Regions from separate parts of the Streptomyces sp. CLV115 genome, predicted to be linked through region 3. Evidence: riboswitches for the same ligand, from Rfam matches in the RefSeq annotation. Region 3 holds a riboswitch; each other region holds the start of a gene.
What was found. A riboswitch is a leader RNA that binds a small molecule or an ion and turns the genes downstream of it on or off. The one in region 3 is predicted to bind S-adenosylmethionine.
Positions count from the first base shown of each region.

Region 1 (9,619 bases), on a different contig from region 3:
GGCGGCGGCGCGCTCCTTGAGGATCAGGTAGTTGCGCATGCAGCCCGCCGCCGAGGCCCAGACCCCGTCGTGGTCCTCGGTCCGCGGCGGCTTGAAGTCGAAGTGCCGCGGGCCCGCGTATCCGGCGGTCTCCAGGAGGTCGACGAGCCAGAACGCCTGGCGCAGGTCTCCCGCGCCGAACCGCAGGTCCTGGTCGTACTTGATGCCGGTCTGACCGTTCAGGTCGATGTGGAAGAGCTTGCCCGCCCACAGGGCCTGCGCGATGCCGTGCGGGAAGTTCAGCCCGGCCATCTGCTCGTGCCCGGTCTCCGGGTTGACACCGACCAGTTCCGGCCGCTCCAGCCGCTCGATGAAGGCGAGGGCGTGGCCGATGGTGGGGAGCAGGATGTCGCCGCGCGGCTCGTTCGGCTTGGGCTCGATGGCGAACCTCAGGTCGTAGCCCTGCTCGGTGACGTATTCGCCGAGCAGGTCGAAGGCTTCCTTCATCCGGTCCAGGGCGAGCCGGATGTCCTTGGCGCCGCCGGACTCGGAGCCCTCCCGGCCGCCCCATGCGACATAGGTGGTGGCGCCGAGCTCGACGGCGAGGTCGATGTTGCGCAGCGTCTTGCGCAGGGCGTAGCGGCGTACGTCGCGGTCGTTGGCGGTGAACGCGCCGTCCTTGAACACCGGGTGGGTGAACAGGTTCGTCGTCGCCATGGGGACCACGAGACCGGCCGTGTCCAGCGCCTGCCGGAACCGCTTCACGATCCCCTCGCGCTCGCTGTCCGTGGCGCCGAACGGGATCAGGTCGTCGTCGTGGAACGTCACGCCGTACGCGCCCAGCTCCGCGAGCCGCCGCACGGATTCGGACGGGTCGATCGCCGCGCGGGTCGCGTCGCCGAACGGGTCGCGTCCCTGCCAGCCCACCGTCCACAGTCCGAAGGTGAACCGGTCCCCGGGGGTGGGCGTGAAGCGTTCCGTCATCGTCTGGCCGCCTTCGGTGCCGTCGGTCCCGGGTCCGGTCGAACAGCCCGGGCCTTATTTGTTCACTGTCATGACTAATGATGCACGGGCCACCTCCGCCACGTAACCCCTCGCGCTTCCCCTGTTCGACGGGGGTCCGGTCCCGTATTTTGTTTGGCGCACGACCGAAATCGGCAGTGCCCTCCGCACGGGGCCGCAGCACAGGAATGAGGGCGCCATGCCGCCGCGTACCGTCGTCATCGGCGTGGACAGTTCCACCCAGTCCACCAAGGCCGTCTTCGTCGACGCCGCGAGCGGGCGGCTGCTCGCCGTCGGCCGCGCGCCGCATGTCGTCCGGGGTGAGGCGGGGGCCCGCGAGAGCGACCCGGAGGTGTGGTGGCAGGCGCTGCGCGGCGCCGTCGCCGCCGGGCTGAAGGAGTCCGGGGCCGCCGCGTCGGAGGTCACCGGCATCGCGGTCGCCGGGCAGCAGCACGGGCTGGTGGTCCTCGACCGTTCGGGCCGTCCGCTGCGCCCCGCCATGCTGTGGAACGACACCCGTTCCGCCCCGCAGGCCGCCGCCCTCACCGGGGCACTCGGCGGCCCGGACGCCTGGACGGCACGGACCGGGTCGGTGCCGGTGGCCGCCGTCACCGCGTCCAAGTGGCAGTGGCTGCGGGAGAACGAGCCGCACACCGCCGCCGCGACCGCCGCCGTGCGCCTGCCCCACGACTTCCTGACCGAACGGCTCACCGGCACCGCCGCCACCGACCCCGGCGACGCCTCGGGCACCGGCTGGTACTCCACCGCGACCGGTTCCTACGACCCCGGCCTCCTCGAACTCCTCGGCCTGGACGCCGCGTTGCTCCCCGAAGTGGCCCGGACCGGCGCGACCCGTGTCGGCTCGCTGACCGCGGCGGCGGCCGAGGCCCTCGGGCTGCCCCTCACGACGGCCGTGGCCGCGGGCACCGGTGACAACATGAGCGCCGCCGTCGGCCTCGGGCTGGGCGGCGCCGGTCTCGTCGACCACCCCGTCCTCAGCCTCGGCACCTCGGGCACGGTCTTCGCGGCGTCCCGGACCCGGCCGGCGTCCCCGGCGCTCTCCGGCTTCGCGGCGACGGACGGCACCTATCTCCCGCTCGCCTGCACCCTCAACTGCACGCTGGCCGTGGACAAGGTCGCCGCGCTGCTCGGCCTGGACCGCGACGACGTCGCCCCCGGCGGCGAGGCGGTGCTTCTCCCCTATCTGGACGGCGAGCGCACCCCCGACCTGCCCTCCGCCGCCGGACTGCTCACCGGCCTCCGGCACGACACCACACCCCGTCAGCTCCTCGGCGCGGCCTACGAGGGCGCCGTCGTCACCGTGCTGCGCGCCCTGGACGGACTCCTGCGGACCTGCGGCCTCGACCCGGCCGAACCCGGGGTGGCCGCCCGGCCGCTGCGGCTGATCGGCGGCGGCGCCCGGGGCCGGGCCTGGGTGGAGACGGTGCGGCGGCTCTCCGGGCGGCCCGTGATCGTGCCCGGATTCGGCGAGCCGGTTGCGCTGGGCGCCGCCGCGCTGGCCGCTGCCGCGGCCACCGGCGCGGACCCGGTCGCGATCGCCGGCGGCTGGAGCACCGGCGAGGACGTCCGGCTGCCGCCCGTCCGGCGGGACTCGGCCACCTGGGAGCGGGTCGGGTCGGTACTGGAGCGGGCCTCGGGGCCCTTGCTCGGCGGTTCCTGACGGTTCCCCAGCGGTCCGCGGACCGGTTTGGGGTAGCACCTCGATCTTCACTAGTATCCGGCGATGATCATAAGAAAAAGGCTGACGGCCGGGGTGGGCATCCTGCTCGCCACCCTGACCGCCGGGCTCGGCACGGCACTCCCCGCCGCCGCCGACGAAGCCCCCGCCAAAGCCTCCCCCAAGGTCGAGCTGGTGCTCGACGTCAGCGGCTCCATGCGGACCCGCGACATCGACGGCCAGTCCCGGATGACGGCCGCAAAGCAGGCGTTCAACGAGGTCCTGGACGCGGTGCCCGAGCAGGTGGAGCTGGGCATCCGGACGCTCGGCGCGAACTATCCGGGCAACGACCGCAAGGTCGGCTGCAAGGACACCAAGCAGCTCTACCCGGTCGGCCCGCTGGACCGCACCGAGGCGAAGACCGCGGTCGCCACCCTGGCCCCCACCGGCTGGACCCCGATCGGCCCGGCCCTGCTGGGCGCCGCCGACGACCTCGAAGGCGGTGACGCCACCCGCAGGATCGTACTGATCAGTGACGGCGAGGACACCTGCGGCCCGCTCGACCCGTGCGAGGTGGCACGTGACATCGCGGCCCGCGGCATCCACCTCGTCATCGACACCCTGGGCCTGGTGCCGAACGCGAAGATCCGCGAGCAGCTGACCTGCATCGCCGAGGCCACCGGCGGCACCTACACCGCGGTCCAGCACACCGATGAACTCTCCGGCCGAGTCAAGCAGTTGGTGGACCGGGCCGCCGAGCCCGTCGTCACCCCGGTGGCGATCGAGGGCGCGAACAGCTGCTCCGATGCGCCGCAGCTCAAGGCCGGCCTGTACACCGACCGCGAGAAGTTCGGCGAGCACCGCTGGTACCGGGTGGATGTGCTGCCCGGTCAGGAACTGCGCGCCTCGGTCAGCGTCTTCGCCGACCGTGCCGTGAACAACGACTACGGCGTGCTGCTGCGCGCGCTGACCGTGCACGGCCGGGAGATCGTGCGCGGTTCGGAGTCGGGCACCGGCCGCACCGACGCGATCTCCTCCGGTCTGCGCTACCCCAAGGCCGAGCAGGACGACACGGACAGCGGTGACAAGCCGGCCGCCGAGACCGTGTGCCTCCAGGTCGGCAACTCCTTCTCGGCCCCCGCCTCGGTGAAGACCTCGCCGGGCATGCCCCTCGAGCTGACCGTGGACCTGGTGGACTCCCCGGACCAGGCCGCCGACGTCGCCGCGTTCGGACTCGGCCGGGGCTGGTGGCTGCTGGGCGTCCTGGTGCTCACCGGGCTGATCGCGGGCCTGGTCGTCGGCTGGATCTCGCGCTGGCGCGTCGCCGTCTGGAGGACCAACTGATGCGTAGGACACGTGTATTCGCGGGCGCGCTGCTCGCCGGGCTCGCCCTGCTGACCTCGGCGGGCGCCGCGGTGGCCGACGACCCGTCGGCGAGCCCGAGCCCGAGCGCCTCCGAGGACGGTGCCGGACCCACCGAGGCCGGCACCACCTTCCGTACGGCGACGGCCCTCCGGCAGAACCAGCTCGCCACCGCCGGGGCGTCCACGGGTGACTACCTGTACTGGGTCTTCCCCGCGGACGCGGGCCAGCGGGCCACCGTCAAGGCGAAGATCACCCTGCCGCCGAGCGCCTCCCGGCACGGTACGTCGGCGTGGCAGGTCGACGTGTACGACGGGCTGCGGCGCCGCCAGGCCTGCATGTACGGCCGCCAGACCGGCAAGGCCGCGGCCGACGCGTCGGCGGTCGAGCTGACCTGCGTGCTGCGCACCGTCCGCGCCTGGTCCGAGCCCTGGGCCAACGACCCGCTGCCGGGCAGCTACTACGTTCGGCTGACGGTTGTCGATCTGCCGTCGGCGGACCTCGGCTTGCCGGTGAAGACCGAGGTCGAGGTCACGGCGGCCGACAAGGGCGGCGCCGGCGATGTGGACGGCACGCTCGCCGAGCCGCTGGTCCCCGGTGTGTCCTCCGTCGCCCAGGCCTCCGACGCCTCGTCCGACGGCGACGAGGACGGTTCGTCCAGGGTCTCGCTCGGCAGCGAGCCGGAGGACGGCTGGGCATCCGGCTGGTGGACCGACCGCTGGCTGTGGACGGTCGGCGGCGGAGTGCTCGGAGCGATCGCGGCGGTGTTCGGCTACTCCCTCACCCGCGGCAACGGCCGCCCGTCCAGGGTGCCGCCGGGCGTCTGACCCGCACCCCCCGCCGGACGGGCCCCGCTCCCGGGCCCGTCCGGCGGTGGCGTACAGCGGCTACCCTCGACAACTCACGTACCGTACAAGGCCGATGACAGGTTCCAGGGCGTGCGGTACCCCTGAAGTCAGGTCGCCGCGCACCGGGTCGGTGCGCCATGAGGGAGCGGAGAGATTCATGTCCACGGAGACCGGTCCGGCCATCGACGCCGAGCCGCGGAGCCACCGGATCGTGCCGGGCCCGAAGGGGCTGCCGTTCCTCGGGAACCTGCCGCAGTTCGGGAAGAACCCCCTGGCCTTCTTCGAGCGGCTGCGCTCCCACGGGGACATGGTGGGCTGGCGCTTCGGCCCCAACTCCTGTGTGTACATAGCCGATCCGGACTGCATAGGCGAGCTCCTCACCGAGACGGAGCGCTCCTTCGACCAGCCGGCCCTGGGGATCGCCTTCCGCACCGTGATGGGCAACGGCGTGGTGGTCGCCCGTGGCACGGACTGGCGGCGCAAGCGTTCGCTGGTGCAGCCCTCCGTACGGCCCAAGCAGGTGCGCTCGTACGCGGCGACGATGGCGAGCAGCACGGTGGAGCTGGCGGACACCTGGTCGGGCGGTGAACGCATCGACGTCAAGCGGGAGATGGCGGCGCTGACGCAGCGGATCGCGGTGCGCACCATCTTCGGTGTCGACACCGCGGCCGACGCCGAGGCGATGGGCCGGGCGATGGACGTGGCGCAGCAGGAGATCGGCAAGGAGTTCGCCGGGATCGGTGCCCTGCTGCCGGACTGGGTGCCGACCCCCGGCCGGGCCAGGATCAAGAAGGCGGCGGCGGTCATCGACGCCGAGGTGGGCAGGGTCGTCGCCCGTCATCGTGACGGCGGGGACGAGCGCCCCGATCTGCTGAGCCGGCTGCTGACGGCGGTCGACGAGACGGGTGAGCACCTCACCGACCGGGAGATCCGCGACGAGACGGTCACGCTGTACATCGGCGGGCACGAGACGACCAGTTCCACGCTGGTGTGGGCCTGGTATCTGCTGGCCCGTGAACCGCGGGTGCGTGCCGCGCTCGCCGAGGAGCTGGACCGGGTGCTGGGCGACCGGGAGCCGGGGTTCGACGACTACGCGCGGCTGACGTACACCCAGGCCGTGGTCAAGGAGACGCTGCGCCTCTACCCGACGATCTGGCTGGTCACCGGTGTCGCGAAGGCGGGTGCGCGGATCGGCGGTGTGCCGATGCCGGAGGGCACCCGGGTGTGGACCAGCCAGTGGGTGACACAGCGCGACGCGCGGTGGTTCCCCGAGCCGGAGGAGTTCCGTCCCGAGCGGTGGGATCCGGAGGCGGGCGACAGCATCGCGGAGTACGCCTGGTTCCCGTTCGGCGGCGGCCCCCGGGTCTGTCTGGGCACCAGGTTCGCGATGGTCGAGGCGGTGCTGATTCTTGCCGTGCTGGCCCGCCGCTTCGAACTGGACGTGGACCCGGGCGTCATCGAGCCGGTCCCCTCGCTCACACTGCAGCCCGACCGGGACGTGATGGCGACGGTCCGGACCCGGTGAGGCGCGCGGGGCGGGCCCGGTGACCGCTCCGGCCTCCCCGGGACCGCCCCGTGGGCCGCTCCGGTCCGCGGCGGCGCACGCCCTGCGCGCAGGGCCGGACGGGCGGCCGGGCCTGCGAGCACTGCGCGTGGATCCGGGCCGTGGCACTGCCGGCGGGCCTCGCCACCGGAGCACTGACGGTGGCCGCGTTCCCGCCGCGGGCCCGCGCCCGTGCACGGCGGAGGACCCGGCGGGCAGGGCACAGCGTTCCGGCACCGGACATTCCGAAGCGATATGTCCGATCTGTCGCGGAGGTCGGGTCGTACGGTTCACACTGTCCATGTCGGCCGCACCGACCGACGGGCCGCCCGGCCGTATCCGCAGGCTGTCGATCCACCGGGAGAAACACCATGCGTCTTGGCTCCGCTCTCACCGCCGCACTCGCCGTCGCGGCCACCCTGCCACTGACCGGCACCGCGGCGTCCGCGACAAGCGGCGCCACGAGCCGCCTCGCGACCTGCCAGGAGAGGGCCCTGTCCGTGCACGCCGCACCCGGCGGGCAGCGGAACGTGGCCCGGATCGACGTCGTCAACAACGGCGGCCGCACCTGTGTGGTGGACCGGATCCCCACCGTCACCTTCCGGGGCCTCGACGGCTCGGCCGAGGCCGTCCCGCCCGCCGGCAGCGCCCCCTACGAGCTGTCCCCGGGCGAGCGGGCGTACGCCGCCGTACGGACCGCGGACCCGGCGGCCACCGAGGGCCACGTCGTCGGCAGTCTCTCGGTGGCGGCGGACCCCTCCCATCCGGGCGCCACCTTCGGCGCGGCCGCCGTGGGCATGCGGGAGGGGGTCCATGTGTGGATTCCGGTGACCACCCTGTGGCAGGAGTCGCGGGCGGCGGCGGACAGCGCGCTGACGGACGCGCTGGGCTGAGGCGCGGCTACCGTCCGTAGCACGTGCCGCCGACGGTCCGCCGCGGGTCGGGGGCGGTCGTCGCGCACAGCGGGCCGCCCTCGAAGCCGGCATTGACCAGGGCCGTGGCCCGGCCCGCGGGGTCCACCAGCTTCAGGGCGTGCCACCGCGGCAGCCAGAACACCCGTCCGCGGTGGGCCGTGAGCAGTTCGGTGAGGGCCGCCGGGGCGTGCGTCCACACCCTCGGCAGTTCCTCGGCGTGGTCGAAGGCGGGGCGCAGCGCGAACCAGCCGTCGGCACCGATGTCACCGGAGGTGAGCAGCAGTTCCACGGCCTGGCCGGGCTCCTGGTGGCATTTCTTGCTGTGGATCCAGTGGACGTGGTGACCGGGGCCGTAGCCGGTGCAGCCGTCGTTCCGGACGAGGTGGGGGAGCATGGTGTTCCGCCTTCCCGAGATCATGGACCCCAGGTGCGCCGCCCCGATGGTCCGCTGTTCCCCGCGCGCTGCGCACGGGGCCGGTCGTCACCCGGAGCACCCGCAGCGGAGCGGGGTGCCGTCCAGTTAGCCGGGGCTGTGCACTGGAACTCATGACCTGCGAGAACTGTATCCCACGGACGACGCCGCCCGACGGGAAGTCAGGTGCTCAGCCGTGCAGCAGCACGGGGAAGGCCTCCATGTCGTTCTGCGTCATCACCGGCAGCTTTCGGACCTCCTCGTCCGGGACGGCCGCCCTCAGTGCCGGGAAACGCGCGAAGAGCGCCGGCAGGGCGATGGCCGCCTCCACGCGGGAGAGCGCCGCTCCGGGGCAGATGTGCGGGCCGTGACCGAAGGTCATGTGGCGGATCGGGGCCGGCCGGGTGATGTCGAAGGCGTCGGCGTCCGCCCCGTGCTGCTCGATGTCACGCCCGATGGCGCGGTAGGAGATCACCACCCCTTCGCCCTTCGCGATCACCTGGTCGCCCACCTGAATGTCCTTGGTGGCGAACCGCATCAGCAGATGGGTGGTGGGGGTGTCCCAGCGCAGGGTCTCCTCGATCACCGTCTCCCACGGGATCTCGCCGTCGAGAACGCGGCGGAGCTGGTCGGGGTGGGCTAGCAGGGCCCGTACGGCGTTGAGGATCAGCCCGATGGTGGTCTCGTGCCCGGCGGCCACCATGGCCTTGAGGTTGCCCACCACCTCTTCCTCGGTGAGCGGTTCGCCGCCCTCCTCGGCCAGGATGAGCGCGCTGGTGAGGTCGTCGGCGGGACGCGCCTTCTTCTCCCGTACGAGAGCGGTGTAGAACACGTCCAACTCGGCCAGCAGCGACAGTCGTTCCTCGTGCGGGGTGAGCATGGAGAAGAACGCCTTGTACCGCTTCGTCAGCATGGGGTGCTCGGCCTCGTCCACGCCCATCAGCATGCCGACGACGCGCATCGGCAGCGGCTGGGCGAACACGGACTTGAGGTCGACCACACCGTGCTCGCTCCTGCCGCTCTGTTCGTCGAGCGCGTCGAGAAGTTCCTCGGTGAACTTCTCGATGTCCGGGCGGATCTCCTCCAGCCGGCGGGGGGTGAGCGCCTGGGAGGTCTTGGCGCGCAGCCGTCGGTGCTCGGCGCCGTCCACGGTGAACATGGAGCGGCCGGCGTCGATCATGCCGATCAGCGGCCACTCGCGGGTGACCTCGCCGCGCTGCCACAGCCCCCAGGCCTCCAGGTCCTTGACCAGGCGGGGGTCGACGAGGAGTTGGCGGGCCGTCGCGTGCCGGGTGACGGCCAGGGCCGGAACGCCGAGCAGTTCGATCCTGGCGAGCGGACCGGCGTCGCGCAGTCGCGCCGTCTCTTGGTCCAGGTCCTGGACCAGCGGGTCGATGACGACGGGAGCGCCGCTCGAAGCGGCACCCGGGGCGGCGGCGTGTGGGCAGTTCACGACGGGTCTCCTGTCGGAGGGACGGAGGCGAACCGGACGGGCAGCGCGGTCATGCCCCGCAGGAACGCGGACTGCCGTCGGACCAACTCGCCCACCGGGACGGCGAGTTCCAGGTCGGGGAGCCGGTCGAGGAGCACCTCGATGCCGGTGCGGGCGATGATCTCGGCGATCTCCTGCGCGGGGAAGGGACAGCGGTACTCGCCGTGGCTGAACGCCAGATGGGCGCTGTTGCCGCGCCGGCCGGACGGCCCGCCCGAGGCGGAGAGGTGCTGGCGGATGTGCGGATCGGCGTTGGCCGCGCCCAGACCCAGCAGCAGCATGTCCCCGGCGCGGATGCCGCGACCTCCCAACCGGGTGTCGCGGGCCGCCCACCGGCCGGCGAGGATCTGTGTCGGGCCTTCCTCCCAGAGCACCTCGTTCATGGCTTC
Region 1 covers NZ_JBCEWQ010000147.1:1,087-10,705, reverse strand. The annotation lists gene xylA (xylose isomerase) at 1-963, opposite strand, end outside; gene xylB (xylulokinase) at 1,181-2,662, shown strand; gene AADR41_RS33665 (VWA domain-containing protein) at 2,726-4,003, shown strand; gene AADR41_RS33660 (hypothetical protein) at 4,003-4,848, shown strand; gene AADR41_RS33655 (cytochrome P450) at 5,027-6,394, shown strand; gene AADR41_RS33650 (DUF4232 domain-containing protein) at 6,784-7,305, shown strand; gene AADR41_RS33645 (hypothetical protein) at 7,313-7,720, opposite strand; SAM riboswitch class IV at 7,769-7,878, opposite strand; gene AADR41_RS33640 (cytochrome P450 family protein) at 7,929-9,191, opposite strand; gene AADR41_RS33635 (cytochrome P450) at 9,188-9,619, opposite strand, start outside.
Region 1: it holds a riboswitch for S-adenosylmethionine, as region 3 does, so the genes downstream of both, AADR41_RS33645 (hypothetical protein) here and AADR41_RS23795 (aminotransferase class V-fold PLP-dependent enzyme) in region 3, are expected to answer to the same signal.

Region 2 (9,619 bases), on a different contig from region 3:
CGAACTCGCCGCCCGGCACGGACTGATCGTCGAACCGGGCCGGCTGGTCCTGGAACTGCGCCCGCCCGGCATGGACAAGGGTGTGGCGCTCGCCCAGTACGTACGGGAGACGGACGCCGAGTCCGTGCTGTACGCGGGCGACGACCTCGGCGACCTCGCCGCCTATGCCGCGGTGGAGAAGCTCCGTACCGACGGCGCCGACGGCATCCCCGGCCTGCTGGTGTGCAGCGGCAGCGCGGAGGTGCCCGAACTGGCCGAGCGGGCCGACCTGCTGCTCGGCGGGCCGGGCGACGTCGTCGCCTTCCTGGCGGCGCTGGCCCGGCGGATCTGACGCCCGGACCCCGCCTCCGTCCCGTCTCAGTCCCGCCGCAGCGCGTCCAGCTGGTCCAGGAACCACTGCTGCGGCGGCAGCGCGACCGCCGCCGCGGCCAGGCGTTCCGTGCGCGCCGCCCGTTCGTCGTCCGCCATCGTCAGCGCCTCGTGCAGCGCCGCCGCCGTCGCCGAGACGTCGTACGGATTGACCACCACCGCGTCGCTGCCCAGCTCCTCGTAGGCGCCCGCCTCCCGTGACAGCACCAGCGCGCAGCCGTGGTCGGAGACGACCGGGATCTCCTTGGCGACCAGGTTCATGCCGTCGCGGATCGGGTTGACGAGCGCGACGTCGGCCAGCCGGTACGCGGCGAGCGAGCGGGCGAAGTCGTCCTTGACGTGCAGCACCACCGGCGTCCAGCCGGGCGCGCCGTACTCGGCGTTGATCTCGTCGGCGACCCGCCGCACCTCGGCCGTGTAGTCGCGGTACACCGCCAGGTCCTGCCGGGAGGGGTAGGCGAAGGCGACATGGACGACGCGCTCACGCCACTCGGGCCGCTCGTCCAGGAGCGAGCGGTACGCGAGCAGGCCGCGCACGATGTTCTTGGACAGTTCCGTTCGGTCCACCCGTACGATCGTCCTCCGGCCGGGGCCGGTCTGCTCGCGCAGCGCCGCCATCCGCTCGTCCACATCCGCCTCGTGGGCACGGCGGCGCAGGAAGTCCGCGTCCGCGCCGAGCCCGTGCACCCCGATCCTGGTCCGCCCGGTGCCGCCCAGGATCTGGGTGCAGCAGCCGATGAACGCGTCCGCCCAGCGCCGGGTCAGGAACGCAGCCCGGTCCGCGCCCAGGATGCCGTGCAGCAACTGCTCGGCGATGTCGTCGGGAAGCAGCCGGAAGTAGTCGACGGGCGCCCACGGGGTGTGCGAGAAGTGGCCGATCCGCAGATCCGGGCGCAGCTCGCGGAGCATGCCCGGCACCAGCGCCAGGTGGTAGTCCTGCACCAGCACCGCCGCGGCCGGCCCCGCCTCCTCGGCGAGCGCCTCGGCGAAGGCCCGGTTGTAGGTCTCGAACGACGCCCACTGCCGCCGGAACTCCGCGTCGAAGACCGGCTCCAGCGGCGTCTGGTACAGCATGTGGTGGACGAACCAGAGCACCGAGTTGGCGATGCCGTTGTAGGCGTCGGCGTGCACCTCCGCGTCGATGTCGAGCATCCGTACGCCCTGCTCGGCGACCCCGCGCCGGACCGCCTCCCGGTCCCCGGCACCGAGCGCGGCACACACCCACAGCTTGTCGTCGACGGCGCTCAGCCCGGAGACGAGACCGCCGCCGCCGCGTCTCGCGTCGAGCGATCCGTCCTCTCCCAGGGTGTACGAGACCGGGCCGCGGTTGGACGCGACGAGGACCTGGGCATCGGACCGGACGCCGGATCGGACAGCGGGCTGGGCATCGTGCTCGGAGACCATGTTGCGGAATCTAGCCCGATCACGAACCGCCCAAACGTGCGAAGCCGGACTGCGAGGCCGGACTGCGAGGCCGGGCTGCGAAGTCGGACGGGGTCAGGCCGCGCGGCGCGAAACGTACTCCTCGATCTCGCACATCGGGGGACGCTCCTCGGTGTCCACGGCATGGGTGCGCGGTACGAAACCGTTCTCGCCGCGCTCGAACTGGGTGAGGACCGGGCGGATCAGGTGGCCGCGGGAGAGCCGCAGCTGGGCGGTGCGGTAGATCGCCGCCGCCATCCGGCCGAGCGCCTGCCCGTCCTGGTGCCGGTGCTTGCGTACCCCCACGTCGACCTGGGCCAGCGCGTCCAGCCCCACCGTGTGCAGCGCGTCGACCAGCAGACCCAGCTCCACGCCGTAGCCGACGGGGAAGGGCAGCCGTTCGAGCAGCGAGCGGCGCACGGCGTACTCGCCGCCCAGCGGCTGGACGAAACCGGCCAGCTGCGGCCAGTGCAGATTGAGCAGCGGACGGGCCACCAGTTCGGTCACCCGGCCGCCCTGGCCCGTCGTGTCGCCGAACGGGCGGTCGTACATCGCCTTCACGAACTGCACGTCCGGTTCGGTCAGCAGCGGACCGACGATGCCGGAGACGAAGTCCGCCGAGAAGTCCTTCAGGTCGGCGTCGATGAAGCAGACGATGTCGCCCCCGGTCACCAGGAGCGAACGCCACAGCACCTCGCCCTTGCCGGGTACGGCCGGGATCCGGGGGAGTATCGCGTCGCGGTGCACCACCCGGGCGCCGGCCTCCCGGGCCACCTCGGCGGTGGCGTCGGTGGAGCCGGAATCGATCACCACGAGCTCGTCGACCAGCCGGACCTTCTCCATCAGCTCGCGCCGGATCGTCGCGACGATCTCACCGACCGTCGCCTCCTCGTTCAGCGCGGGCAGTACGACACTGACGCTCCCGCGGCCCGCCTCCGCGGACCTGGCGGCCAGCAGGCGGTCCATCGGACGGTCGGCGGCCGACCAGGAACGCCTGGCCAGCCAGCATTCGACCTCTTCCAGCACGGTCGATACTCCCTGTATGTGATCCATCTCGCGGTTCGGACGACTATCTCAACAGTCCGGTGCTTCGGTTACAGTCTTGAACAACGCGGACGACCATCGCATGCCGGGGTCCGTCCGCCGATAAATGCCCGGATCGAAGATCCGGTGCCACAGCGCTCATCCAGAGGGACTGAGGGAACGGCCCGTTGAAGTCCCGGCAACCCCCCCACCGACCGTGAGGTCCGGTGAGGAAGGTGCCAATTCCGTCTCGTGGCGAAACGCGCCGCGGGGAAGATGAGGAGAAAGGGCCTCGCCACCATGGCTGCGCAGACCGTTGCAGTAAGCACCGATTCTTCCGTCGACACCGAAGCCGGCCACGCCGGAGCCGTCGACCTCGGCCCCGCTTCGGGCCTTTCCTGCCGCGAGTGCGGCGAGCGATTCGAACTCGGCCCCATTTTCGCCTGCGCGTCCTGTTTCGGGCCGCTCGAAGTCGCGTACGACCTGCCGAGCGGCTCCCCCGAAGAGCTGAAGAAGCGCATCGAGGCGGGCCCGGCCAACATCTGGCGCTACGCGCCGCTGCTGCCGGTCCCGGCCGACGTCGCCGAGAAGCCGAACCTGAACCCCGGCTGGACCAAGCTCGTCCAGGCCGACAACCTCGCCCGTGAGCTCGGCGTCGAGCAGGGCAAGCTGTTCGTCAAGGACGACTCCGGCAACCCCACGCACTCCTTCAAGGACCGGGTCGTCGCCCAGGCCATCGAGGCCGCCCGCGCCTTCGGCTTCACCACCCTCTCCTGCTCCTCCACCGGCAACCTCGCCGGTGCGGTCGGCGCCGCCGCCGCCCGCGCCGGCTTCCGCTCCTGCGTGTTCATCCCGCACGACCTGGAGCAGGGCAAGGTCGTCATGGCCGCGGTGTACGGCGGTGAACTGGTCGGCATCGAGGGCAACTACGACGACGTCAACCGCTTCTGCTCCGAGCTCATCGGCGACCCGCTCGGCGAGGGCTGGGGCTTCGTCAACGTCAACCTGCGTCCTTACTACGGCGAGGGCTCCAAGACCCTGGCGTACGAGATCTGCGAGCAGCTCGGCTGGCGGCTCCCGGATCAGCTGGTCGTCCCGATCGCGTCCGGCTCGCAGTTCACCAAGATCGACAAGGGTCTCCAGGAGCTGATCAAGCTCGGCCTCGTCGAGGACAAGCCGTACAAGCTCTTCGGCGCCCAGGCGGAGGGCTGCTCCCCGGTCTCGGTCGCGTACAAGGGCGGTCACGACGTCGTCCGGCCGCAGAAGCCGAACACGATCGCCAAGTCGCTGGCGATCGGCAACCCGGCCGACGGCCCGTACGTCCTGGACATCGCCCGCCGCACCGGCGGCGCCGTGGAGGACGTGAACGACGAGCAGGTCGTCGACGCGATCAAGCTGCTGGCGCGCACCGAGGGCATCTTCGCGGAGACGGCGGGCGGTGTGACGGTCGGTGTGACGAAGAAGCTCATCGAGGCCGGTCTGATCGACCCGTCGCTGACCACCGTCGTACTCAACACGGGTGACGGCCTCAAGACCCTCGACGCGGTTGCCGAAACCTCTCAGGCGACCGCGACGATCCGCCCCAGCCTGGAGGCGTTCCGCGCCGCCGGCCTCGCCACCAGCTGACCACCCGAGACTTCAGGAAGGGCACCCACCATGAGCGTCAAGGTCCGCATCCCCACCATCCTCCGCACCTACACGGGCGGCCAGGCCGAGGTCCCGGCCGAGGGCTCGACCCTCTCCCAGGTCATCGAGTCCCTGGAGCAGAACCACCCGGGCATCGCCGCCCGCGTCCTGGACGACCAGGGCAAGCTGCGCCGCTTCGTGAACGTGTACGTCAACGACGACGACGTGCGTTTCGAGGGCGGCCTGGAGACCGTGACGCCCGACGGCGCCGGCATCTCGATCATCCCGGCGGTGGCGGGCGGCTGCTGACGCCCCGTCCGGCCGTATCGCGTTATCGAATTGGCCCCTCCGCGTTTGAAGCGGAGGGGGCAATTCTGCATGGTTGAGCGGGGTACAGTGTGGGAAGTCCCCCCAGCTGCCCCGTGCCGCCCGCATATGAGAATGCGCCCGGCCACGACAAGATGCAGCCAAAGTGTGTGTTGGCCTTGCGGCATAAGTCGCCTTTGTCTGGCCCGACTTGCCCAGGAATCTCATGAAACCCGCATATTCGGGCGTTCGGTGCGGCCGAGAATTCTCGTCCGATTGACCTGTTGCAGAGGGCAGTTGGGCAGATACATTCAGCCGCGGTCGACGCGTTCCGGCGCACACACCCTCTCCTGTCGGAGGGTGAGTTCTGACCCGGGTCCGCGAAGTGCGGTCCTGCGCAAGGGCCAGTAATAGGGGAGTTAGGCATGGCTCAGGGCACCGTCAAGTGGTTCAACGCGGAGAAGGGGTACGGCTTCATCGCGGTCGACGGTGGTGCGGATGTTTTCGTCCACTACAGCGCGATCCAGATGGACGGGTACCGCACCCTCGAAGAGGGTCAGCGAGTTGAATTCGAGATCTCGCAGGGCCAGAAGGGGCCGCAGGCAGACATGGTCAAGCTCGCCGTCGGCTGAGTTCGGCGCGGTCGGCCAACGACACCACTCACGCACTGAGGGCCCGTACCCCGGGGGTACGGGCCCTCAGTGCGTTCTGACGCGCCGCCGGGCGCCGTCCGCGGCCGCCCACCGTCTTCCGTCTTACGTGGCTCCGTCCGCGGCCGCGTCCACAGTCGTCCACCGTCTTTCCGCGGCCGCGTCCATGTCCGTCCACAGCCGTCCGCCGTTGTCCACAGCCGTCCACAGCCCCGTCCGCGGCCGCGTCCACGACCGTCCGCCGTTGTCCACATCCGGAGGGGGACGCTTGCACTCTCGGGGGTCGAGTGCTAATCATTGGCGTTAGCACTCTCCAGGTGAGAGTGACAGAACTTGGACCGGGCCGGTGAGGCCCGCAGGTCGGTGGGGCAAGGAACCACCGGTCACGCAGGCCGTCCGTCGCGGGCGCCACTCGGTCCGGAGAAATCCACCCCTGTCCGGGAGGACCACTTCACATGGCCAAGATCATCGCGTTCGACGAGGAGGCCCGGCGCGGTCTCGAGCGCGGCATGAACCAGCTCGCCGACGCCGTCAAGGTCACCCTTGGCCCCAAGGGTCGCAACGTCGTCCTTGAGAAGAAGTGGGGCGCCCCCACGATCACCAACGATGGTGTTTCCATCGCCAAGGAGATCGAGCTGGAGGACCCGTACGAGAAGATCGGTGCGGAGCTGGTCAAGGAGGTCGCCAAGAAGACGGACGACGTCGCCGGCGACGGTACGACCACCGCCACCGTTCTCGCCCAGGCTCTCGTCCGCGAGGGTCTGCGCAACGTTGCCGCGGGTGCCAACCCGATGGCCCTCAAGCGGGGTATCGAGAAGGCCGTCGAGGCCGTCTCCGCCGCCCTCCTGGAGCAGGCCAAGGACGTGGAGACCAAGGAGCAGATCGCTTCGACGGCCTCCATCTCCGCCGCCGACACCCAGATCGGCGAGCTCATCGCCGAGGCCATGGACAAGGTCGGCAAGGAAGGCGTCATCACCGTCGAGGAGTCCCAGACCTTCGGTCTGGAGCTGGAGCTCACCGAGGGTATGCGCTTCGACAAGGGCTACATCTCGGCGTACTTCGCCACCGACATGGAGCGCATGGAGTCGTCCCTGGACGACCCGTACATCCTGATCGTCAACTCGAAGATCAGCAACGTGAAGGACCTCCTTCCGCTGCTGGAGAAGGTCATGCAGTCCGGCAAGCCGCTGCTGATCATCGCCGAGGACGTCGAGGGCGAGGCCCTGTCGACCCTGGTCGTCAACAAGATCCGTGGCACCTTCAAGTCCGTCGCCGTCAAGGCCCCGGGCTTCGGTGACCGCCGCAAGGCCATGCTCGGCGACATCGCCATCCTCACCGGTGGCACCGTCATCTCCGAGGAGGTCGGCCTCAAGCTGGAGAACGCCGGTCTCGACCTGCTCGGCCGCGCCCGCAAGGTCGTCATCACCAAGGACGAGACGACCATCGTCGACGGCGCCGGTGACAGCGACCAGGTCCAGGGCCGGGTCAACCAGATCCGCGCCGAGATCGAGAACTCCGACTCGGACTACGACCGCGAGAAGCTCCAGGAGCGCCTCGCGAAGCTGGCCGGCGGCGTGGCCGTCATCAAGGCCGGTGCCGCGACCGAGGTCGAGCTCAAGGAGCGCAAGCACCGCATCGAGGACGCGGTGCGCAACGCCAAGGCCGCCGTCGAGGAGGGCATCGTCGCCGGTGGTGGCGTGGCTCTGCTCCAGGCCTCGGCCGTCTTCGAGAAGCTGGAGCTCTCGGGTGACGAGGCGACCGGCGCCAACGCCGTCAAGCTGGCGCTGGAGGCCCCGCTCAAGCAGATCGCCGTCAACGGTGGTCTTGAGGGCGGCGTCGTCGTCGAGAAGGTGCGCAACCTGGCCGTCGGCCACGGTCTGAACGCCGCGACCGGCGAGTACGTCGACATGATCGCCGAGGGCATCCTCGACCCGGCGAAGGTCACGCGTTCCGCTCTGCAGAACGCCGCGTCCATCGCCGCGCTGTTCCTCACCACCGAGGCCGTCATCGCCGACAAGCCGGAGAAGGCCGCCGCGGCCGCTCCGGGCGGCATGCCGGGCGGTGACATGGACTTCTGATCCTGACGGATCGGCAGTCCGGCACAGCTTCCCAGCTCTGCCGCGTGGGCCCCGGGACCATTTCGGTCCCGGGGCCCACGTGCGTCCTGCGCCCCTGGCGCTACCGGGCGAACACCATCTCCGGGAAGCGGTCCGAGGGCCCGTCGAGCAGCTGGTCGTCGCGCCCGCGCAGCCACCGGTCGAAGAACGACGCCACGTACGCCCGGTTCGCGGCCAGCGCACGGCCCGGCGGCACCGTCCCGACCGCCCCGGCCAGCCCGCCCTCCGGCACCGCGCCCTGCCGGGCCAGCCGGGGCAGCAGCACCTGGGCGTCCGTGTACGAGGCGTGCCGCGACCCGGTCAGCGTCACATCGGCCTTCCAGCCGCGGGTGTTCGCCCAGAACGCCGCCCAGGACGGCTGCTGCCGGTAGTCGCCCGAGCCCTCGCTGCCGGTTCCCATCAGCAGCAACGGCCGGTCGAGCCCGTTCAGGGCCACGCTGCTCAGGTGGGTGCCGTCCGGCTCCCGTCCGCCGACGTAGTCCATCTCGCCGTCCATGTTGATGCCTGCCAGGAAACGCCGGTCGTCGTGCATCGTCTGCGCGGCGGTGAACCCGCCCGCGGACTGGCCGAAGACGCCGACCCGGCGCAGATCGAGCCCGCCGCCGAACCGGGTCCGGTTCAGCCGGGCCAGCTCGTCGAGCACGAACCGGGTGTCGGCGACCCGGACCGCCACGACCTTCTCCAGCAGGGCGCTGATCGCCTCCGGGTCGGTCGGCGGCGCCCCGTCGAAGATCCGCATGGTGGCCAGCCGGCCGTCGGGGAACTCGACCTCGGTCGCCTCATGGGTGTGGTCGACCGTGACGACGGCGTACCCCCGGCTCGCCAGGTCCTCCACCAGTGCGGTGTTCCAGGTGCGGGGGTCGCCGAGCCCGGGGGAGTACAACACCACGGGCAGTTGCCCGGCCCGGCGGTCGACGGGGGCGTCCCGGTACGCGTGGGTGGGCGTCGCACCCCAGTCGACGCTGCCCGCCGCCATCCTCAGATTCATGGCGGCGGCCCCCTCCGCGCTGCCGAAGTGGGCCGCGGCCGCCGCCGTCATCTGCGGCACGGCACGCGCCGCCGCGCCCGGCCGGGCCGGGTACCAGAGGCTGACCATCAGCTCCCGGCGGGCGGAGGTGCCCGGCACCCAGGGCTCGGTCCGCGAGCGGTCGACGAGGTGCAGCGCGACGGTGCCGACGGCGAACGGGCCGGTGGGGCGCGGCAGTACGGCCTTCGGGAGTCCGGCATTCGGCGGTACAACATTCGGCGGTACGGCCTTCGGGCGGTGGGTGCGGCGGGCCGGGCCGGTGGCTGCTGTGGCGGGTGACGGCAGGGCGCTGGTGGCCAGCAACGCCGAAGCCGCCAGCCCGGTGACGAGCACCTGACGACGGCTGTGGCCACGGCTGCGGTCACGACCGGGATTGTGCGGGACGGCTGTCACGTGGGGCTCCCTGTGGGTCTGCGGTGGACGCCCCCACGATGCCCGCCGGAGCGCCGTGGGCGCGTGATACCGCAGTCCCCATTCCGTCATGAGCCCCTGGCTCCCCGGTATGAGACGGGGAGCAGGGGCAAGGAGGCAAGGAGGCAAGGAGGCAGGGAGGCAAGGGGCCGAGGGGCAAGGGCGAGGGGCAAGGGCGAGGGGCGGGGCGATGCCCGTGCTACGGCAGGCGGTCGAGCAGCCAGGTGCAGAGTTCCTCGGTCACCAGCGTGTGTCCCTCGTTCCGGGAGGCGAACTTGAACTCGTCAAGTCCGCCGGTGCCTTCCGGGATCGAGGCGATGTCCTTGTACAGGTTCTCGTCCGTGTCCGGGTCGGCGACGTCGACCGCGCTGACGGACGGCACGAAGCAGTGCGACCGGATGCGCACATCGGTCTTGAAGCCGAGGATCGCGTTGAGGGCGTTGAGCCCGTCGGCGAGGATGCCGAAGCCCTCCAGCGAGCCGCCGGGGGCGCCGTCGATCGACGGAAGCCCTTTCGTACGGACCTCGTTGGTCTTCAGCGTCACCACCCGCAGCTTCGCGACCAGCTCGTCCGGACCCGGCGCCTGGGTGTAGAGCTTGGTGCCCACGACCGACAGACCCTTGCCCTCCAGCGCCAGTTCGCCCGCCCGTACGTCGGTGCCCGCGCCG
Region 2 covers NZ_JBCEWQ010000105.1:20,287-29,905, reverse strand. The annotation lists gene otsB (trehalose-phosphatase) at 1-331, shown strand, start outside; gene AADR41_RS28910 (alpha,alpha-trehalose-phosphate synthase (UDP-forming)) at 358-1,773, opposite strand; gene AADR41_RS28905 (glucosyl-3-phosphoglycerate synthase) at 1,867-2,817, opposite strand; SAM riboswitch class I at 2,971-3,097, shown strand; gene thrC (threonine synthase) at 3,115-4,440, shown strand; gene AADR41_RS28895 (MoaD/ThiS family protein) at 4,471-4,749, shown strand; gene AADR41_RS28890 (cold-shock protein) at 5,172-5,378, shown strand; gene groL (chaperonin GroEL) at 5,852-7,474, shown strand; gene AADR41_RS28880 (alpha/beta hydrolase family protein) at 7,575-8,933, opposite strand; gene AADR41_RS28875 (esterase/lipase family protein) at 9,151-9,619, opposite strand, start outside.
Region 2: it holds a riboswitch for S-adenosylmethionine, as region 3 does, so the genes downstream of both, thrC (threonine synthase) here and AADR41_RS23795 (aminotransferase class V-fold PLP-dependent enzyme) in region 3, are expected to answer to the same signal.

Region 3 (9,619 bases):
CGTCGGCCACTTCGCGGTCGGTGGAGACCACCACGACCGGCCTGCCCGGCGGTTCGGCGCGCGCCAGCTGACGGATGAGTTCGTCGGCGGTCACCCCGGGCTTGCTGAACAGCACCCGGACCCCGCGCGGCGGTGCGAGCAGCACCGGGGCCGCCAGCTCGGCACCGTCGAAGACGCAGGTCGTCTCCGCGCCGGTCTGCGCGGCGAGCATCGAGAGCCCGCCCAGCAGCCGCAACCGCTGCTTCTCCAGCGGCAACTGCGGATAGCCGGTCTTGGTGACGTTGTAGCCGTCGATGATCAGATGCGCCTGCGGCAGCGCGAGCAGCTGGTCGAGCAGGGCCGGGTCGGTGTCCGAAAGAGCCCTGGCGGCAATGTCCTTGGGCGACATCCGCCCCGGCTCGACCGCGTCGACGCTGTCCGCCGGACGCATCGAGGAGGGTGGCAGGGCCAGTTCGCGGCGGAGCCCGCTCGCCGCGTCGAGCACCGTGTCCAGCAGCAGCCGCAGCCGCATGTCCTCGACCGAGCGACCCTCCCTGGCGGCCCGGCGGCCCGCCTCCACGGACGCCTCGGCCTCGCCGAGCCGCGCCTTGAGCCGACGGCTCTCGCTCTCGGCTGCGGAGACCTGGGCGGCCGCCTCGGACCGTACGGTGTCGGTCTCGGCACGGCTGCGGCGCAGCGCGGCCTCGCCGCGCTTGACCTCGCTGACGGCACTGCGCAGCTTGCGCTGGAGGGATTCGGCCTCCTTGCGGGCGGCATCCAGCTCGACGCGCAGCCGCTCCGTCTCGGCCTTCGTCTGGGAGCGGGCCCGGACCAGCTCCTCGCGCAGCCGCTCCAGCTCGCGGCGGCTCTCCTCGTCGGCGCGCTCGGCGTCCGCGCGCTGGACCTCCTCACCGGCGGCGGCGACCAGCTTGACCCAGCCCGCCGGGCGCAGCACATAGGCCGCGGCAGCCACGTCGACGGGGTCGGCGGCGGCCGGCGGCGCCCCGGCCTCCAGGGCACCGGCCAGCTCCGGCTGGCCCTCCTTGAGCCGCTCGCCGATGCGCTGCCGGAACAGCGAGTCGCTCTCCAGGGCGGCCGCCATGGCGTTCCCGGCGAACTTGGCCCGCCGGGTCGGGGTGAAGCGGGCGTACTGCCGCAGCTGGGCCGGGAGTTCGGTGACCGTCAGGCCGCCGAAGGCGTCCGAGACCAGCGCGACGACCCGCCGCCGTACGCCTTCGGGCAGCGGGCGGTCGAGCGCCTCGACGGCGTCGTCGGCCGCCCCGGCCGACTCGGCGCCGCTAGCGGGCTGCTCCACCATCCGTCACCCCAAATGTCTGTGGGCGCGGCTCCGTCAGGAGTCGGCACCCGGCCTGTCCACCAGTTCGATCTGGTCCACCGCGTTGCACCAACGGCAGCGCACCGACTCGATGGTCTCACTGACCACCTCGCGTTCCTCGACGCTGGACTCACCGGCCAGGTCGAGATGGACGTATTCGACGACCTTCGAGGAGCGGGTCACGTCGAAGCGCGTGAGATTTCCGCAGAGCGTGCAGCGCCAGCGAGTCCCGTCGGTCGGCTGGGGAACCGTCGTCATCGTTGCGTCCTCTTTCGTCGAGCCTCGTGCTGCCTTGCTTCAAGGATCTCGCGGTGCGCCGTCGAACTGCGGATGTCCTGTCGTAACCCTACGGCCTCACCGTGTCCCCCCGACACGGCGAGGCGGTCTGTCCCGTTCCCTCCGCTTGCGTCATGCTCTGTTCATGATCGATCGGCGAGCTGTGACCGGCAGGCTGACCGGCGGGCTGCTACGGACGGTCACCTCCGGCGGCCCGCTGGTGACCCATGCCCTGATCGCGGTCTGCTCCCTGGTCTTCGTGATCAGCCCGCTGTCCGGCTTCAACCCGGTCCCCGGCACCGCCGACGCCCTGCTCGCCGCCCAGGCCGGGTACTTCGAACGCTGGGGCGTGATCCCCAGCGAGCTGTGGGACGGCTCCGCGCACGCCCTGCTCACCCCGCTCACCGCCCTGTTCGTGCACGGCAGCTGGCTGCATCTGCTCGGCAACGTGCTCTTCCTGTACGTGTTCGGGGCGATGACCGAGCAGCGCATGGGCCGCATCGGGTTCACCTTCTTCTACGTGATCTCCGGCTACCTCGCACTGGTGGCCTACGCGGCCGCGCACGCCACGTCCGACCAGACGCTGGTGGGGGCCTCGGGGGCGATCTCGGCGGTGCTCGGGGCGTTCCTGTACCTGTTCCCCAGGGCCCGGGTCACCAGCCTGTTCCCGTTCCTCTTCTTCCTGCCGCTGCGCTTCCCCGCCTGGATCGTGCTGGTCTTCTGGTTCGCCCTCCAGTGGCTGGCCGTCCAGGGCGCGGGCAGCGGGGGGCCGGGCGTGGCCTATCTGGCCCATGTGGTGGGCTTCGCCCTCGGCTTTCTCTACGCCTGGGGGCGTTACCGGCGTACGGATAGAGTGAAGGGACCAGCCACGGCCACCGAGGGAGAAAGCCAGCCGTGATCACCGCGATCGTGCTCATCAAAACCAGCGTGGACCGGATTCCCGAGATCGCCGAGGCCATCGCCGCGCTGGACAGTGTCAGCGAGGTCTTCTCGGTCACCGGTACGTACGACCTGATCGCCATGGTCCGGGTGCCCAAGCACGACGATCTCGCCGACGTCATCCCCGGCCGGATCAGCAAGATCCCCGGCGTCGAGGCCACCGACACCCATGTGGCGTTCCGTACCTACTCCCAGCACGACCTGGAGGCCGCCTTCGCCATCGGCCTCGACGCGTAGGCACGCACCTCACCACCCCCGCCGAAGTGCTGTGTGCCCCCGGGCCGCCCGCCGGCCTCAGAGCTGCGCCACCGCACCCCGGTCCGGGACGCAGCGGCCGTCCTCGGTGCGGTACTTCCACCGGGCGCCCTTGCCGACCAGTTCCTTGACCGCGCGCAGGAACCGCTCGATGTGCTCGTCCGGCGTACCGGCGCCGAAGCTGACCCGGATCGCGTTCAGTGAGCGCTCCCCCGGCTCGGCCTCCGGCGCACCGCACTCGCCGACCTCCTGCGGGTCGCTGCCCAGCAGGGTGCGGACCAGCGGGTGGGCGCAGAACAGTCCGTCGCGGACACCGATGCCGTACTCGGCGGAGAGCGCGGCGGCGAAGTGCGAGCTGTTCCAGCCCTCCACCACGAACGAGATGACGCCGACCCGCGGGGCGTCGTCGCCGAACAGCGAGAGCACCTTCACCTCGGGGACCTCGGCCAGGCCGGCCCGGACCGCGGCGACGAGGTGCTGCTCCCGGGCGACCAGATTGTCGAAGCCCGCCTCGGTGAGCGCCTTGCAGGCGGCGGCGATGGAGTACACGCCGATGACGTTGGGGGAACCGGCCTCGTGACGTGCGGCGGTGGAGTGCCACTCGACGTCCACCCCGCCGTCGGTGCGACGGGCGACCTTGCGCGAGGCGCCACCGCCCGCGAGGTAGGGCTCGGCCTCCTGGAGCCAGTCGGCCCGGCCGGCCAGCACGCCCGAGCCGAAGGGCGCGTACAGCTTGTGCCCGGAGAAGGCGACCCAGTCCACGTCCAGCTCGGCGATGTCGACGGGGTGGTGCGGGGCGAGCTGGGCGGCGTCCAGCACGATCCGGGCGCCGTGCGCGTGCGCGGCGGCGGCCAGCTCCTTCACCGGCCACAGCTCGCCGGTGACGTTGGAGGCGCCGGTGACGCAGACCAGCGCGGGGCCGTAGGGGTCGCGCTCCGCGAGCGCCCGCTCCAGCGTCTCGACGGCCTGGGCCGGGGTGCGCGGGGCGTTCAGGTAGGTCACCCGGGCGTCGCGCCACGGCAGCAGCGAGGCGTGGTGCTCGGTCTCGTAGACGAAGACCTGGCAGCCGGCCGGGACCACCGAGGCCAGCAGATTCAGCGAGTCGGTGGTCGAGCGGGTGAAGATCACCTGGTCACCGGCGCGGCAGCCGAGGAACTCCGCGACGGTGGCGCGGCTGTTCTCGAAGAGGTCCGTGGAGAGCTGCGAGAGGTACCCGGCCCCGCGGTGGACGCTGCCGTAGTACGGGGCGTACGCGGCGACGTCGTCCCAGACCCGCTGGAGGGCGGGGGCGCTGGCGGCGTAGTCGAGCGCGGCATAGCTGACCTCACCGCCCGTGACCAGCGGAACCGTCACATCCTTGCCCAGAACAGGCAGAGGGGCACAAAGCGACTGGTCGGCGGCAGCGGTGAAGACAGACATGGCGAACTCCCGTAAGAGGCAGGCGAATCGCATGCGCCGGCGAGTACGCGGCAGCGCAGCGGGAAAGGTGAAGAAGGGTGTGCGGAAGAGGGCCGAGGGCCCTATCGCATTCGCGTGCTCACAAGAGACTCCCTGGGGACCAGGACCCCGGGGGTTGGCATTCACAGATGCCGAGGGGCCCGCGCTTGCCGCAGACCTCGCTGCCTACGGCCTGGTCTTCACCCGGGGCACCCCGCCACGGACGGAGGGTTGCCGGACAGCGGGCCGGGGCCGTAGTCGCTGTCACTCATGACCTGCCCAGCATCTTGCCATATGTACGAAGACGCGCAAGGCGCAGTCCAGGATCCGGACTGCGCCCCGCGCCACATCTGCGCCCGTTTCAGAGCCTGCCGGGTGGCCTTCGTCCGCCCGATCAGAGGTCACCCGGCAGGCTCAGGCGTTGCTGGCCGCCACCCAGCGCTCCAGCGCCCGCGCCGCCGCACCGGAGTCGATGGACTCGGCGGCCTTCGCGATCCCGGCCGCGAGCTGCTCGTTCAGCGTGCCGTCCGTCGGGTCGAGAGCCGTCAGCGCCGCCGCCGAGTTGAGCAGCACGGCGTCCCGGGCGGGCCCCCGCTCGCCGGCCAGCACCCGCCGGGCCACATCGGCGTTGTACGAGGCGTCCGCGCCGCGCAGGGCCTGGACGGGCACCAGCTCCAGGCCGACGTCGCGCGGGTCGAACGTCTCCTCGCGCACCGCTCCGTCCCGGACCACCCAGACCCGCGAGGTCGCGGTCGTGGTCAGCTCGTCCAGGCCGTCGTCGCCCCGGAAGACCAGCGCCGAATTGCCGCGCTCGGCCAGGACACCGGCGACGATGGGCGCCATCCTCAGGTCGGCGACACCGACGGCCTGGGAGCGCACCTGGGCCGGGTTGGTGAGCGGTCCGAGGATGTTGAACGTGGTCGGCGTGCCGAGCTCCTTGCGGGCCCTGGCGACGTACCGCAGGGCGGGGTGGAACTTCACCGCGAAGCAGAAGGTGATGCCCGCCTCCTCGGCGACCTCGGCGACCCGCTGCGCGCTGAGGTCCAGGTTGACGCCCAGCTTCTCCAGCACGTCGGAGGAACCGCTCGCGGAAGAGGAGGCGCGGTTGCCGTGCTTGACGACCTTGGCGCCGGTGCCGGCGATGACGACCGCCGACATGGTGGAGATGTTCACTGTTTTGGCGAGGTCGCCGCCGGTGCCGACGATGTCGACCGTGCGGCCGGGTACGTGGATGGTGTTGGCGTGCTCGTACATCGCCCGCACCAGGCCGGAGACCTCGTCGATCGTCTCGCCCTTGGCGCGCAGGGCGACCGCGAATCCGGCGATCTGCACATCGCTCGCCTCACCGCGCATGATGCGGTCCATCGCCCACGCGGTGTCGTCGGCGGTGAGGTCCTCACCGCGCAGCAGGGGGTTCAGCACGCCGGGCCAGGTACGGTCCGCCACGCTGTCGCCGCCGATCGGGGTCACAACGTTCATGGTCCGCTCCTGGGTCCACAGCCGGTAAAAGGGATCACCCCCACCCTATCCAGCGCCGGGGACGGCAAAGAGCCCCGTCCATCGAATGGACGGGGCTCCTGCTGTGGCGATCAGTTCAGGCGATCAGTGGTGACCGTGGCCGCTGGTGATCTCCTTGTACTCCTCGACGGTGGGCTTGGCGATCTGGTTGTCCTCGCCGTAGTAGCCCTTGCTGAGCCGGGCCCGCAGCTTCTGCAGGACCGACACCTTGCGCTCGACACCGTTCTCGTCGACCGTCGGGCCGAGCTCGACCGGCTTGTACTGCTCGTGCGCGGTGAGCGTGTGCAGCTGCTCGGGACCGAGCGGCTCGTGGATCTCGACGAACTCACCGTGCGGCAGGCGCTTGATGATGCCGGACTCGCGTCCGTGCAGCACCTTCTCCTTGTCGCGGCGCTGGAGGCCGAGGCAGATCCGCCGGGTGGCGATGAACGCGAGGACCGGGCCGACGAAGATGAAGATCCGTACGAACCAGGAGATGGCGTTCAGCGACAGGTGGAAGTGCGTGGCCCACAGGTCGTTGCCACCGCCGATGAAGACGATGACGTACTCGGTGATCCAGGCGACGCCGAAGGCCGTCCGGGTCGGGGCGTTGCGCGGGCGGTCCAGGATGTGGTGCTCGCGCTTGTCCCCGGTGATCCAGGACTCGATGAACGGGTAGACCGCGATGATCGCGAGCACCAGTCCGAAGGCCATCAGCGGGATGAACACGCCCAGGACCAGCGTGTGGCCCCAGAGGTTGATCTCCCAGCCGGGCATCACTCGGATCAGACCCTCGGCGAAGCCCATGTACCAGTCGGGCTGGGCGCCGGTGGACACCTGGTCCGGACGGTACGGACCGATGTTCCAGATCGGGTTGATCGTGGCGATGGCCGCGATGATGGCGATGATGCCGAAGACCAGGAAGAAGAAGCCGCCTGCCTTCGCCATGTACACCGGCAGCAGCGGCATGCCGACGACGTTCTTGTTCGTCCGGCCGGGGCCCGCGAACTGCGTGTGCTTGTGGTAGAAGACCAGGATCAGGTGCGCCACCAGCAGACCGAGCATGATGCCCGGCAGCAGCAGGATGTGGATCGAGTAGAACCGGGCGACGAAGTCGTGACCGGGGAACTCTCCGCCGAACAGGAACATCGAGATGTACGTGCCGACGATCGGCATCGACAGGATCGCGCCCTGGGTGAACCGGACACCCGTACCGGACAGCAGGTCGTCCGGGAGCGAGTAGCCGGTGAAGCCGGTGAACATGCCCAGCACGAACAGCAGGAAGCCGAACAGCCAGTTGATCTCACGCGGCTTGCGGAACGCGCCCGTGAAGAAGACGCGCATCATGTGCACGAACATGCCGGCCAGGAAGATCAGCGCGGCCCAGTGGTGGATCTGGCGGACCAGGAGACCACCGCGGACGTCGAAGCTGATGTCCAGTGTCGAGGCGTACGCCTGCGACATCTTGATGCCCTGCATCGGCTCGTACGAGCCGTGGTACACGACCTCGTTCATGCTCGGGTGGAAGAACAGCGTCAGATACACACCCGTGAGGATGATGATGATGAAGCTGTAGAGGGCGATCTCACCGAGCATGAAGGACCAGTGGTCCGGGAAGATCTTGCGCATGTTGGCCTTGGCCAGGGAGTAGATCCCGAGCCGGCCGTCCGCCCAGTCGGCCACCCGCTCGCCGGCGGGCGCCTTGCGATTGCCCGGTGCTGCCGCACCGGGAGTGTTCGTGGTCGCAGTACTCATCCGCGCTCCCAGAATGCAGGACCGACGGGCTCTTCGAAGTCACCGAGCGCCTCGAGGTTGCCCTCGCTGTTCACGCCGATCCGCAGCTGCGGGAGGGCGTGACCGGCCGGACCGAAGATGACGCGGGCGCCGTCGGACAGGTCGAAGGTGGACTGGTGGCACGGGCAGAGCACGTGGTGCGTCTGCTGCTCGTACAGGCTGATCGGGCAGCCGACGTGGGTGCAGATCTTGGAGAAGGCCACGATTCCCTCGTGGGCCCACTCGCGCTCGCGCTTGTCCTTGATGTTGTCCGGCTCGATGCGGATGATCATCAGCGCGGCCTTGGCGATCTGGTTCTGGAAGTCCTCCGCCTCCTCCGTCAGCCCCTCGGGCATGGCGAAGGTCAGCGAACCGACGGCGACGTCCTCGGGACGCAGCGGCTCCATCGTGTTCATGTTGATGAGCTGCTTGCCCTTGGCCCACAGGGTGTTGCGGAGCTTCTTCTCCGGCAGCGGACCGAGGTCGCGCAGCAGCACGACACCGGAGAGCGGCACCAGGGCCAGCGCGCCGAACATGGTGTTGCGGATCAGCTTGCGCCGTCCGAAGCCGGACTCCTCGGCACCGGCCGCGAAGTCCGCCATGACCTTCGCCTTGACCTCGGGCTCCGCCTCGATGGCGTGCCGGTCGTCGGCGACCTCCACGTCGGACATCAGCGTGCGCGCCCAGTGGACGGCGCCGGCGCCGATCGCGAAGAGGGCCACGCCCAGGGTCAGACCCAGGGAGAAGTTGAGCGCGCTCACATGGCCGAAGGGCCAGATGTACACGATCTTGTCGACCGGGAAGATGACGTAGGAGGCGATGAAGCCGACCGTCGCCAGCATGGACAGCGTGAACATGAACGCGACGGCGCGCTCGGAGCGCTTCGCGGCCCGTTCGTCGATGTCCTGGATACGCGGCTTGTGGGCCGGCAGCCCCGGGTCGGCGAACGGGTCGTCGGCGACCTCTACCGCGCCGTGCGCGGTGCCCTGCTCAGCGGGCAGGTTCTCGTCTGGAATCTCTTGGCTACTCATGACTTCTTGGCCTTAGCGGTGTGGGCCGCGACCCAAATGGCAACTGCGATCAGTGCGCCGAGCCCGAAGATCCAGGCGAACAGACCCTCACTGACCGGCCCCAGGCCGCCCAGCTTCAGCCCGCCCGGGTTCTCCGCCTGGGCGCTGTTCACGGTCTGGATGTACGCGATGATGTCCCGCTTCTGCTGCGCGGGCATCGTCGTGTCCGGGAAGGACGGCATGCTCTGCGGGCCGGTCTGCATGGCCTCGTAGACATGCTTCGGGTCCACGCCCTCAAGGCTGGGCGCGTACTTGCCGTTCGTCAGCGCGCCGCCCTCACCGGTGAAGTTGTGGCACTGCGCGCAGTTGGTACGGAACAGGTCGCCACCCTTGGCGATGTCCGCACCCTCGGGGTTGACGTCGTTCTTGGTCGGGACGACCGGGCCGGCGCCGAGCGACGCGACGTACGCCGCGAGCTGGTCGATCTGGGCCTGGCTGTAGATGACCTTCTTCTTCGGTACCTGGGCGCCGGGCTGCTGCGCCGGCATACGGCCCGTACCGACCTGGAAGTCAACGGCGGCGGAGCCCACGCCGACCAGGCTCGGCCCGTCGGTGGTGCCCTGACCGCCGGTTCCGTGGCAGCTGGCGCAACCGACGGAGTACAGCTTCTTGCCCTCGTCGATGGCGAGGGACTGGGCGGTTTCGTCGGCCTGCGCCTTACTCGCGGGCGCAAACGCGGCGTACAGCCCCCCAGTGGCCGCCAGCGCGAGGAGTAGTACGACGACCGCCGCCAACGGATGGCGTCGTCGTGCGGAGAGCTTTTTCACGGATTACCCCGGTGTCAGGATCTTCTGCGTCGATGCTGGATGTGGTTCGGGTTCGAACCCGGTTACTTGATCATGTAGATCGTGGCGAAGAGGCCGATCCACACGACATCGACGAAGTGCCAGTAATAGGACACGACGATGGCGGCGGTCGCCTGTTCGTGGGTGAACCTCTTGGCTGCGTATGTCCTGCCCAGAACGAGCAGGAAGGCGATGAGACCGCCTGTCACGTGCAGCCCGTGGAAGCCGGTGGTCAGGTAGAACACCGAGCCGTACGGGTCGGAGGACAGCGA
Region 3 covers NZ_JBCEWQ010000072.1:15,946-25,564, reverse strand. The annotation lists gene AADR41_RS23815 (NYN domain-containing protein) at 1-1,294, opposite strand, end outside; gene AADR41_RS23810 (hypothetical protein) at 1,331-1,573, opposite strand; gene AADR41_RS23805 (rhomboid family intramembrane serine protease) at 1,737-2,489, shown strand; gene AADR41_RS23800 (Lrp/AsnC family transcriptional regulator) at 2,486-2,767, shown strand; gene AADR41_RS23795 (aminotransferase class V-fold PLP-dependent enzyme) at 2,825-4,204, opposite strand; SAM riboswitch class IV at 4,381-4,498, opposite strand; gene trpD (anthranilate phosphoribosyltransferase) at 4,637-5,701, opposite strand; gene qcrB (cytochrome bc1 complex cytochrome b subunit) at 5,825-7,474, opposite strand; gene qcrA (cytochrome bc1 complex Rieske iron-sulfur subunit) at 7,471-8,523, opposite strand; gene qcrC (cytochrome bc1 complex diheme cytochrome c subunit) at 8,520-9,329, opposite strand; gene ctaE (aa3-type cytochrome oxidase subunit III) at 9,392-9,619, opposite strand, start outside.